DNA from 2 places in the Roseateles aquae genome. Region 1 is predicted to be linked to the other one. Evidence: riboswitches for the same ligand, from Rfam matches in the RefSeq annotation. Region 1 holds a riboswitch; the other holds the start of a gene.
The links. Region 1 has a riboswitch for glycine ahead of RQP53_RS23940 (D-amino acid dehydrogenase). Riboswitches for the same ligand answer to the same signal wherever they lie in the genome.
Positions count from the first base shown of each region.

Region 2: linked by a shared signal. The riboswitch ahead of gcvT (glycine cleavage system aminomethyltransferase GcvT) and the one ahead of RQP53_RS23940 (D-amino acid dehydrogenase) in region 1 are both predicted to bind glycine.

Region 1 covers NZ_JAVXZY010000015.1:9,550-15,253, reverse strand. Annotated here, with positions in the region: gene RQP53_RS23955 (RNA polymerase sigma factor) at 1-128, opposite strand, end outside; gene RQP53_RS23950 (YgaP-like transmembrane domain) at 133-345, opposite strand; gene RQP53_RS23945 (DUF2785 domain-containing protein) at 474-1,388, opposite strand; glycine riboswitch at 1,518-1,611, shown strand; glycine riboswitch at 1,613-1,728, shown strand; gene RQP53_RS23940 (D-amino acid dehydrogenase) at 1,818-3,113, shown strand; gene fusA (elongation factor G) at 3,225-5,336, shown strand; gene RQP53_RS23930 (SRPBCC family protein) at 5,360-5,704, opposite strand, start outside.
Region 2 covers NZ_JAVXZY010000001.1:143,810-149,513, forward strand. Annotated here, with positions in the region: gene RQP53_RS00645 (Do family serine endopeptidase) at 1-1,123, opposite strand, end outside; gene RQP53_RS00650 (ATP-binding protein) at 1,201-2,607, opposite strand; gene RQP53_RS00655 (response regulator) at 2,604-3,263, opposite strand; glycine riboswitch at 3,375-3,479, shown strand; glycine riboswitch at 3,489-3,598, shown strand; gene gcvT (glycine cleavage system aminomethyltransferase GcvT) at 3,639-4,772, shown strand; gene gcvH (glycine cleavage system protein GcvH) at 4,855-5,229, shown strand; gene gcvP (aminomethyl-transferring glycine dehydrogenase) at 5,385-5,704, shown strand, end outside.

The DNA of each region.
Region 1 (5,704 bases):
TCGGTGCTTGCGCAAGTGCGCCGCGCGAAGCGCTTCAGGTCGGGCTGACAAACGCTGAGCAAGCGCTGCACCGCGCCGGACTCGCCGCGCGTGGCGGCCTCGATCAATTGCGTTTCGGCGCGGATCATGGCTTCACTTCTCCAAGTAGCGCCGGCCAAGCATGGCGCAGGCCGGGCAGAAGCCGACAAAGGCGGTCAGCACCAAAGTGGCGGCGGCGGCCAGAGCCCCATAGCTCGTCAGGCCGGGGCTGAGTGCGCCCTTGAACATGGCGGCACCGATGGCCGCACCGGCGGCAATACGCAGCACGCGTTCCCAAATGGGCAGATTACGCTTGATGAAGAACATGGTGAGAATCCTGTCTGAAAGTGGCTGACACAGACATAGAGTGAGCAAAATTCCAAAAGGATTCAGCGGCGCAGAAATAAATTCCGGCCGCGCACGGCGCACGGGTTTCTACAAGACCCTGCTGCCGCTCAGCGCAGCTGCTTGAGCCAGCGCCGCACCGGTGCGATCAGCGTGTTGCGGCGCTCAACGTCCGGCTGCTCGGCCAGCGCCACATAGAGCGGCCAGAGGAACTCGCGGGCGTTGTGCATCAGCAGCAGCCGTGGCTCGTCCAACGCGGCCGGGCTGCGCAGTGGTGCCAGCGTCTGATCCAGCCAGTCGGCCCAAGCCTGCGCGTCGAGCTCGCTGCGCAGCAAGGCATGCAGCGCCGGCGCGGCCAGGCGCTGACCTTCGCCATAACGGTAGAACTCCGTGCCTCCGCCCAGCACCTGGCTTTGCAGCGCGCGCAGGATCTGGCGCTGCTGTGCAGGCGTCAGCGCCGGGTTCATGCTCAGCTGGTAGAGCAGATCGGCGCCGTGGGCGACACCGTGCCGCCAGCCCTCGGCGGGCGTGAAGCCGCGCCGATCGTTGACGCCGGCCAGATAGCGCGTGGCGGCGTCCAGCAAGGCCTCGCGCTGCGCAGCATCCTGCACCGGCGCCAGCCGGTCGGCACGTGCCAGTTCGGCCAGGCTCAGCGCCGCAAAGGGCTGGCGAAAGCCGCCGGCATCGGCCGGCTCGGCCAGGCTGCGCAGCAACGCGGTGCGCAGCGCCAGTTGGGTGGCGGGCGTCAGCAGGCCGGCACGCAGCCAGGCCGACAGGGTTTCGAACGCGAACTCATCGCGCAACTCGGGTCGGGGATCGGCCAGGCAGTCCAGCAGCGCCAGCGCCGCGGGCTGTAGCGCCTCGCGGGCTTGGGCATCCAGCGCCTGCAACTGTCCCCGGGGCGGAGCGGACTGCGCCACCATGCCGGCCGGCGGACACTCGGCGCGCACCGCGCCCGCCAGCAACAGGCCGAGGCCCGCCAACAAGCCCGCCATCACACCCCAGCGTCGAAACCCTTGCTGCATCGTCCACTCCCGTCACGCCAATGCCGGCATCTTGCCGCCTGCAGCGGCGGCCCCGCCTGCGCGATTTCCCCTGGTGCACAAAGTCATCTCGCCTCATCCCCCCGCGGCGCCGGCCTGCGGCTACACTGGCGGCCGGATTCAGGAGAGTGCGGCCCGCCCCGGCGAGCCGCCGCCGAAGGCGCAAGCTCCCATACTCGCTCAGGCCCCGTACTGGATCCGTCAACAAGCCGAATGCTGGAGAGCGGTGCCGCAAGCTTTTGCAGCACCCGCCGAAGGAGCAAGGCGAGGGGCAGGAGGCCCGTCGCTGAATCTCTCAGGTACAAAGGACAGCGGGAGCGGCGCGCGTCAGGCGCACGCTCTCCCTTGCTCATGGCTTGTCTGTCCATGGCGAAGGCATGCGCCTGCACGACCCACCCTTGGGAGTGCTCCATGCACATCATCGTTCTCGGCGCCGGCGTCACCGGCATCAGCACCGCCTGGTATCTGCGTCAGGCCGGCCACGAGGTCACCGTCATCGATCGCCAGCCGGCGGCCGGGCTGGAAACCAGCTTTGCCAATGGCGGCCAGATCTCCGTCTCGCATGCCGAGCCCTGGGCCAATCCCGGCGCCCCGCTGAAGGTGCTGAAGTGGCTGATGCGCGAAGACGCGCCGCTGCTGTTCCGCCTGCGCGCCGACGCCGCCCAGTGGCGCTGGGGCTTGCAATTCCTGCGTGAATGCACGCCCGGCCGCACCGCCCACAACATCCGCAACATCGTCAGCCTCGGGCTGTACAGCCGCGCCAAGCTGCGCGCGCTGCGCCGCGATCTGGGGCTGGACTACGACCAGCGCACGCAGGGCATCCTGCACTTCTACACCAGCGAGGCCGAGTACGAGGCCGCGCAGGAGCCGGCGCGCATCATGCGCGAGCAGGGCTGCGAACTCGATATGAAAACGCCCGACGAATGCGTGGCCATCGAGCCGGCACTGGCGCAATGCCGCGCGCAAATCGTCGGCGGCAGCATGACGCCCAGCGACGAGTCCGGCGACGCGCACAAGTTCACCCAGGCCCTGGCCGCGCGCTGCGCCGCCGCCGGCGTGCGCTTTCGCTACGACACCCGCATCCTCGGGCTGGAACGCGAGGGCGGCGCCATCAGCCGCGTCATCACCGCCAACGCCGATGGCGTCGTCAGCCGCCTGGCGGCCGATCGCTTTGTGCTCTGCATGGGCTCGTTCAGTCGCGCGCTGGCCCGCGACCTGGGCGTCTCGCTGAACATCTATCCGGCCAAGGGCTACTCGGTCACGCTGCCGGTGATTGCGCCCCAGCACAGCTACCAGGTCTCGCTGACCGATGACGAATACAAGCTGGTGTTCTCGCGCCTGGGCGACCGGCTGCGCATTGCCGGCACGGCCGAGCTGAACGGCTACGACACGGCGCTGAACCTGGTGCGCTGCGAGGCCATCGTGCGCCGCACCCGCGAGCTGTTCCCGCAGATGACCGATGGCCAGGGCGCCCAGTTCTGGACCGGGCTGCGGCCGGCCACGCCGTCCAACCTGCCCTATATCGGCCAGAGTGCGGTCGCCAATCTGTACCTGAACACCGGCCATGGCACGCTGGGCTGGACCCACGCCTGCGGTTCGGCCGCGGCGCTGGCCGATCTCGTCGACGGCCGCCGCCCGGAGCTGGACTACGCCTTCACGGCGGCCACGCAGCAGTCGGCCTTGATGCAGCCCAAATTCGCTGCCTGAGCTCCGACGAAAGCGTTGCCTCGGCGCCAATGCCCGGCCGGCCGGGGCCCTTGTGTCCGGCCCCGGCTTCCTCTACGCTGGGCTCAGCACAGCGACAGCAAGGAGCACGCCATGGCCGCACACCCATCGACGCAGAACGAGGGAGGCGCAGCCTCCGGCAGCCCAGGCAGCGCCGTCGGGGCGCATCCAGGGATCGCAGCGATTCGCACGCTGGCCCTGGTCGGCCCCGCCGGCGCTGGCAAGACGACTCTGGCGGAGGCCATGCTGCTGCAGGCCGGCGTGATCAGCCAGGCCGGCTCGGTCGAAAAGGGCAATACCGTCAGCGACCACGAGCTGCTCGAGCGCCGCATGCAGCATTCGCTGCAGACCACGGTGCTGCAGTTCCAGCATCAGGGCCTGCGCCTGCATCTGCTCGACACCCCGGGTGCCGCTGATTTCATCGGTCAGTCGCTGCCCGCGCTCGAGGCGGTGGAAAGCGCGGTGCTGGTGCTCAATGCGCAAAACGGCATCGAGCTGATGGCCAAGCGGATGATGGAAACGGCCGCGGCGCGCGGCCGCACCCGGCTGATCGTGATCAACAAGATCGATGCGCCGGATATCGATCTGGCCGCGCTGCTGGCGCAGATCCAGAGCGTGTTCGGCCGCGAATGCCTGCCACTGAACCTGCCGGCCGAGGGCGGGCGCCGGGTGATCGACTGCTTCTTCAATCGCGAGGGCCAGTCGGACTTCGGCCCGGTCGAGGCGGCGCACCGGGCACTGGTCGAGCAGGTGGTCGAGGTCGACGGCGACTTCGTCGAACGCTATCTGAACGAGGGCGATGTCGACGCCAGCGAGCTGCATGCACCGCTGGAACAGGCGCTGCGCGAAGGCCATCTGATTCCGGTCTGCTTCACCTCGGCCAAGAGCGGCGCCGGCGTGCCCGAGCTGCTCGAGGTGTTCGAGCGCCTGCTGCCCAATCCGCTGGAGGCCAATCCGCAGCAGCTCCTGGAGGGCGAAGGCGCCGACGCCCGGCCGCTGCAGGCCAGCCCCGACGCCGCCGCCCATGTGATCGCGCAGGTCTTCAAGCTCAATGTCGACCCCTATCTGGGCAAGATGGGCGTGATGCGGGTCCACCAGGGCACGCTGCGCAAGAACAGCCAGCTCTTCGTTGGGCATGCGCGCAAGCCGATCCGCGTCAGCCATCTGTTCATGCTGTGCGGCAAGAGCCATGTCGAGGTCGACGAGGCCCTGCCCGGCGACATCTGCGCCATTGCCAAGGTCGACGAACTCCACTACGACGCCGTGCTGCACGATGCCCAGGAAGACGAGCACCTGCACCTGGCGCCGCTGGACTTTCCGACGCCGGTGCACGGCCTGGCCATTGCTCCGGCCCGCCATGGCGACGAACAACGGCTCTGGGACCTGCTCAACCGGCTGGTCGATGAAGACCCCTGCCTGAAGCTGACCCATGTGGCGCAGACCAACGAGACCCTGGTCTATGGCCTCGGTGAGCTGCATCTGCGGGTGATGCTGGAGCGGCTGCGCGAAAGCTACAAGGCCGAGGTGCTGACCCAGCCGCCACGGGTGGCCTACCGCGAGACGATCTCGGCCGCCGCCGAGGGCCACTACCGGCACAAGAAGCAGAGCGGCGGCGCCGGGCAGTTCGGCGAGGTCTATCTGCGTGTGGAACCGCTGCCGCGCGGCAGCGGCTTCGAGTTCCGCGATGAGGTCAAGGGCGGCACCATCCCCGGCCAGTTCATGCCGGCGGTGGAGAAAGGCGTGCGTGCGGCGCTGGACAGTGGCGTGATCGCCGGCTACCCACTGGTTGATCTGCGCGTCGTCGTGTTCGACGGCAAGCACCACTCGGTCGACTCCAAGGAGGTCGCCTTCGTCACCGCCGGCAAGCGGGCGCTGATGGCGGCCGTGCGCGAGGCCCGTGCGCTGGTGCTGGAACCGATTGTGCAGATCGAGATTGCCGCGCCGGAGGCGGCGATGGGCGATATCACCGGCGATCTGGCCGCCCGGCGCGGCCAGGTCAACGGCACCAGCAGCCTGGTGCCGGGCATCATCACCGTGCAAGGCCAGGCGCCGCTGGCCGAGCTGTCCAGCTACCAGACCCGGCTGAACGCGATGACCAGCGGCCAGGGCCGCTACACGATAGCGTTATCGCATTACGAGGCGGTGCCGCCGAATACACAGGCCCAGCTGGTCGCGGCGCATCAGGTCGGCGACGAGGACGACTGAAGCTTGGCAGCGCAGCGCGCCGCTCAACGGCCCGCGGTCGCTGCGCTGGCCGCAGGCGCAGCGGGGCGCGCGGCAGCCTGGGCCGCGCGTGCACGCTCCAGCTGTGCCAGCCACTCGCTCCAGTCGCGCGGGCCGCTATCGAATCGGGTCTTCAGATTGCCCAGCACAAAGCCCCAGGCGCGGTCGAAATAGGTGTAGGCCTTGTCCCATTCGCCGCCATCGCCCCAGCCGGTGTGATGCAGGCGCACGCGGGTGTGCTCGGCATCAACCGGTTCGAAACGCACGACGACGAAACTGCGCTGCGCCCGCGCCTCGGGCAGCGAGGGCGGCGCGTTCCAGTCGAAGCTGAGCATCTTCTTGGGCTGCAG
Region 2 (5,704 bases), on a different contig from region 1:
AGCGCAGGCCGGCCTTGGCGCCGGGGCTGCCATCCTCGATGCTGGCCACCAGCGCGCCGGCCGGTCGATCGAGCTTGAAGGAATCGGCCATGGCCTGGTCAACGTCCTGGATCACGATGCCCAAGCGCGCATGCTGTGCCTTGCCGCCCTTCTCGATCTGCTGGCGCACGCGGTTGGCCACTTCAATCGGAATCGCGAAAGACAGGCCCTGGTAGCCGCCGCTCTGGCTGTAGATCTGCGAGTTGATGCCGACGACCTCGCCGCGCGCATTGAACAGCGGCCCGCCGGAATTGCCAGGGTTGATGGCCACATCGGTCTGCAGGAAAGGCACAAAGGTTTCCTGACCCAGCGAACGGCCCTTGGCGCTGACGACGCCGGCACTGACGCTGTTCTCAAACCCAAACGGCGAGCCAATGGCCAGCACCCATTCGCCAACGCGCAGATCGCGGGTATTGCCCAGCGCCACCGTCGGCAGTCCCTTGGCCTCGATCTTCAGCACGGCGACATCGGTCTTGGGATCGGAGCCCAGCACCTTGGCCTTGAACTCACGGCGGTCGTTCAGCTTGACGGTGACCTCCTGTGCCTCATGGACCACATGGGCATTGGTCAGGATCACACCGTCTTCGCTGACGATGAAACCCGAGCCCTGGCCGCGCAGCTGCGGGCCGCCTTCGCCGTCGCCATTGGGGCCGCCGGGCATGCCCGGCACGCCAAAGCGGCGGAAGAACTCGAAGAAGGGGTCATTCGGGTCCAGCTGTGGCGCCTGGCGGTTGCCGCGCCGCACGATGGTCGACTTGGCCGTGCCGGAGACGCTGATGTTCACCACCGCAGCGCCTCGGGTGGCCGCGATCTGGGCGAAGTCGGGCAGCACGGTTGGCGCGACCGCAGCAGTGTTGCTCGAGCTGGCCACCGGCGTGCTGGTGGTCGATGCGCTGGCCAGCAGCTGGCTGCTCTCGGCGCTGGCCGTCTCGTTGGAAACGGCACTGCTGCTGTTCGAGGTCTTGATCGCGCTGGCCGTGTGCATGGCACCCGCGCCCCCGGCGGCGCCAAGCACGCCCGCGGCGGCCAAGGCCCAGACCAGACGCCGGGCCGGAATCATTGTTTCGCTATTGAACTTTGCCATGAGGCCTCCTGTTGGAATTCGCCGCAGGCCCCTTGCCTGCGATGGTCGAACTCTCGCGCAGCAGACTTAGACATCACTTAAGCAGCGGCTGAAACGACCTTCATCGGCAGGCGCAGCTCCACCCTCAGCCCGCCGAGCAAGCTGGAGCGATCAAGCCGCAGCCGTGCACCATGTCGCTCGGCGATCGCACGCACGATGGACAGCCCCAAACCGCTGCCGGCCGCGCCGTGTGCACCGGCCTCAGCACTGCGATAAAAGCGATCAAATACCCGTTCGCGCTCAGCCTCGGCGATGCCTGGGCCGCTGTCCTCAACCACCAGTAGCGCCTCGTCGCCGAGCGCCTGCAGGCTCAGGTCGACCCGGCCGCCCTCTGGGCTGTACTTGATCGCGTTGTCCAGCAGATTGCGCAACAGGATGCGCAATGCCTCTGCATGGCCACTCGCCTGCAGCGCATCGCAGCGCCCCAGGCCGACGTCGATATGACGCAGGGCGGCCGCATCGCTGGCCTCGACAACCGCATCGCGGCAAAGCGAGGCCAGATCGACCGTCTGCATGAGCTGCAGCGCCGCGGCGCCGCCACCATCCTCACGCGCCAGCACCAGCAACTGCTCGACCAGGCGGCTGGCCCGCTCAATGCCCTGCCCCAGGCGCTCTACCGCCTGAGCCTGTGTCGCTGAGTCTGTTGCACGCTGCAAGGATTGAAGCTGCAACTGCAATGCGGCCAGCGGCGAGCGCAGCTCATGCGCGGCATCGGCAACGAAATGCTGCTGAGTCTCGAAGGCTTGGCGCACACGGGCCAGCAAGGCATTGAACTCGTCAATCACCGGCTGCACCTCGGCCGGCAGATTCGCGCCCGCCACCGGCGAGAGATCGGCAGCAGCACGGCCGGCCAACTGCTCGCGCACCCGCGCCACCGGCTCCAAGGCATGGCTGACGCCCCACCAGACCACCAGAGCCAAAAGCGGCAGCATCAGCGCAATCGGCGCGATGGTGCGCCAGGCCAGCTGCCCCGCCATGCGCTGGCGCACGGCAATGTCCTGTGCCACCTGGACGACCTGGTAACGGGTCTGGAAGGAAAAGACGCGAAAGCGCCGGCCATTGGAGCGCTGCTCGGAAAAGCCCAGCACCGCGCGCTGCGGCAGCCAGGCCTCGCCCGGCGAGCGAAACAGCGGCGAGCCGTCGAGCGCCCAGACCTGGACCTGAAAATCAAAGCTCTGTTCTTCGCCCAGCGGCAGCGAGACGGTGCCGCTGCCCACGGTGCCGCGCAGCGACAGCGCCATCTGCTGCATCTGATAGTCGAAGATCTCGTCGGTTTCGCGCAGCGCGGTGTTGTAGGCGCTCAAACCCTGCAGCAGCGCCGCCGCGCTGACGGCGAGCAGCAAGAACATCAGCAGCCGATAGCGCAGCGAACGCGGCACCAGCAGGGCCGCCGCACGCTGCCAGGCGCTGGCGGCTGGCGTGGGGTCAGGTCTTGCCTCACTCATTCCTTGGGCACCCGGTAGCCAACGCCACGCACGTTTTGAATCAGCCCGGCGCCCAGCTTCTTGCGCAGGCCGTGGATATAGACCTCGACTGCATTGCTGGAGATCTCGTCCTTCCAGCTGTAGAGCTTTTCTTCCAGCTGCTGGCGCGACAGCACCATGCCGGGCCGGGCCAGCAGCGGCTCCAGCACCGCCCATTCGCGGGCCGAGAGGCTGACCGGCTGCCCGTCCAGCAGCACCTCGCGTGTGGCAGGATTGATGCTGACGCCCTTGTGTTCGTAGACCGGCTCGGCGCGCCCACTGGCACGGCGCAGCAGTGCGCGGATGCGGGCCAGCAGTTCATGCAGCTCGAAGGGCTTGAGCACATAGTCGTCAGCTCCGGCGTCCAGCCCGGCGATGCGTTGCTCCAGCGCATCGCGTGCCGTGGCGATCAGCACCGGCATCGTCTGTTTGCGCGCCCGCAGCGCCCGCAGCACGCTCATGCCGTCGCGGCGTGGCAGGCCGAGGTCCAAGAGCACCAGGTCATAGCTCTGGCTCAGCAAGGCGGTGTCGGCCAACTCGCCATCGCGCACCCAGTCGACCGCATACCCCTCTGCACGCAGCAACTCGAGCAGTTGCTCGCCAATCATCGCGTCGTCTTCCACCAGCAGCAGTCGCATGCGCAGCGTCGCCTTTCAGTGAGCAAAGGGGCAATTGTCCACGGCGTCGCCAGGCCCGCGCTTAGCCGAAACTTAAAAGCTGCTTCAGCCGCGGGCAAACCATGGCTACAATCCGCCCCGTCAGGAGAGAGCTCTCTAGCGAGAGCCGCCGAAGGCGCAGAGGCACAGGAAGATCCCACGCTTCGAACGCTCAGGCAAAAGGACTGACAAGACGCCCCCACCAGGGCGTTCCTCACTGGAGAGAGGCGGGCCTCGTAGCCCGTCCACCGAAGGGGCAAGCTGCTGGCAATACGCCAGCGGTCAATCTCTCAGGTACCAAGGACAGCGAGGGCAGCTTCCCCCACCCCGGGTTCAGATTTGGGGTGGGCTTCAAGAATGCCCTCGGAGATTGCCTTGTCCGCCGAACTCAAGACCACCCCCCTGCACGCATTGCACATCGAACTGGGCGCCAAGATGGTGCCTTTCGGCGGCTACGACATGCCGGTGCAGTACAAGGACGGCATCCTCGCCGAACACAAGCACACCCGCACGGCCGCCGGCCTGTTCGACGTTTCTCACATGGGCCAGCTGCGCCTGGTCGGCGCCGACGCCGGCGCTGCGCTCGAATCCATCGTGCCGGTCGATGTGATCGACCTGCCCGTCTTCAAGCAACGCTACGCCCTGTTCACCAATGAACAAGGCGGCATCCTCGACGACCTGATGCTGTGCCGCCGGCCGGACGACATCTTTGTTGTCGTCAACGCCGCCTGCAAGGAACAGGACACCGCCCATCTGCAGGCCAAGATCGGCAGCCGCTGCGAAGTGATCAGCCTGCCCGAGCGCGCCCTGCTGGCACTGCAAGGCCCTGAGGCCGTGACCGCCCTGTCGCGCCTGAACCCGGATGTGGCCAAGCTGACCTTCATGACCGGCGGCTACTTCAATCTGGACGGCATCGAGACCTTCCTGACCCGCTCCGGCTATACCGGCGAAGACGGTTTCGAGATCTCGGTACATAACGACCAGGCCGTCGAGCTGGCGCGCAAGCTGCTGGCCCAGCCGGAGGTCAAGCCCATCGGCCTCGGCGCCCGCGACACGCTGCGCCTGGAAGCCGGCCTCTGCCTCTACGGCCACGACATCAACACCGAGACCACGCCGGTCGAGGGCGCGCTGACCTGGGCGATCCAGAAGGTGCGTCGCGCTGGTGGCGCCCGTGCGGGTGGCTACCCCGGCGCTGCGGTGATCGATGCACAGCTGGCCAATGGCGCGGCGAAGAAGCGCGTCGGCCTGATCTCGACCGAGCGCATGCCGGTTCGTGAAGGCGCCAAGGTGATCGATGCTGACGGCAATGAAATCGGCGTCGTCACCAGCGGTTCGCTGGGCCCGACGGTCGGCCAGCCGGTCGCCCTGGCCTATCTGGCTGCCAGCCATGTCGCCGTCGGCACCGCGGTCTTCGCCCTGGTGCGCGACAAGCGTGTGGCGATGACCGTGGCCCCGACCCCGTTTGCGCCGCACCGCTATTTCCGCGGCTGATCTCCAGCCGGGCCTGCTCGCAGGCCCTCTCGTTTTCCCTGATCTTTTCTCCCGACCTCCCTGCTGATTCACGGAGCACACCATGAGCATCAAGTACACGCCCGACCACGAGTGGGTCCAAATCAACGCCGATGGCAGCGCCACCGTGGGCATCACCGTCCATGCCCAGGACGCCCTGGGCGATGTGGTCTATGTGGACCTGCCCGAAGTCGGCAAGAGCTACGCCGAGAAGGAAGTGGCCGGTGTTGTCGAGTCGGTCAAGGCCGCGGCTGACGTCTACATGCCTGTCGATGGCGAGATCACCGAAGTCAACGAAGCGCTGCGCGATGACCCCTCGCTGGCCAACAGCGACCCGCTGGCCGCCGGCTGGTTCTTCAAGGTCAAGCTGAGCAATCCCGCCCAACTTGACGCGCTGATGGACAGCACCGCTTACGACGAGCTGGTGAAGAACAGCTGATCGGCTGTTGATGAAGACAACGGGCACTTGGTGCCCGTTCTTGCATCGGAACGGCCGGGAACACCGGCCGCCGCTGCAAGCGCGATGAATGAACGATTGATGCTCTGACGAGCCGGTATCGGGCCACAAGCCCGCCATGCCAGAAGGATTGCCCCATGTTGATGTCTGCCCTGAAGCCGCTCGGCGAACTCGAAAACGCCGCTGAATTTCACGCCCGCCACATCGGCCCCGATGCCGCCGACGAAGCCGCGATGCTGTCGGTCATCGGCGCGGCCTCGCGCCGTGCGCTGATCGAGTCCATCGTGCCGGCCAGCATCAAGCGCTCGCAGGGCATGCAGCTGCCGCCGGTGGCGTCTGAAGCTCAGGCGCTGGCCGAGCTGAAAGCCGTGGCCGCGCAGAACAAGGTGCTGAAGAGCTATATCGGCCAGGGCTATTACGACACCCTGACCCCTGGCGTCATCCTGCGCAACATCCT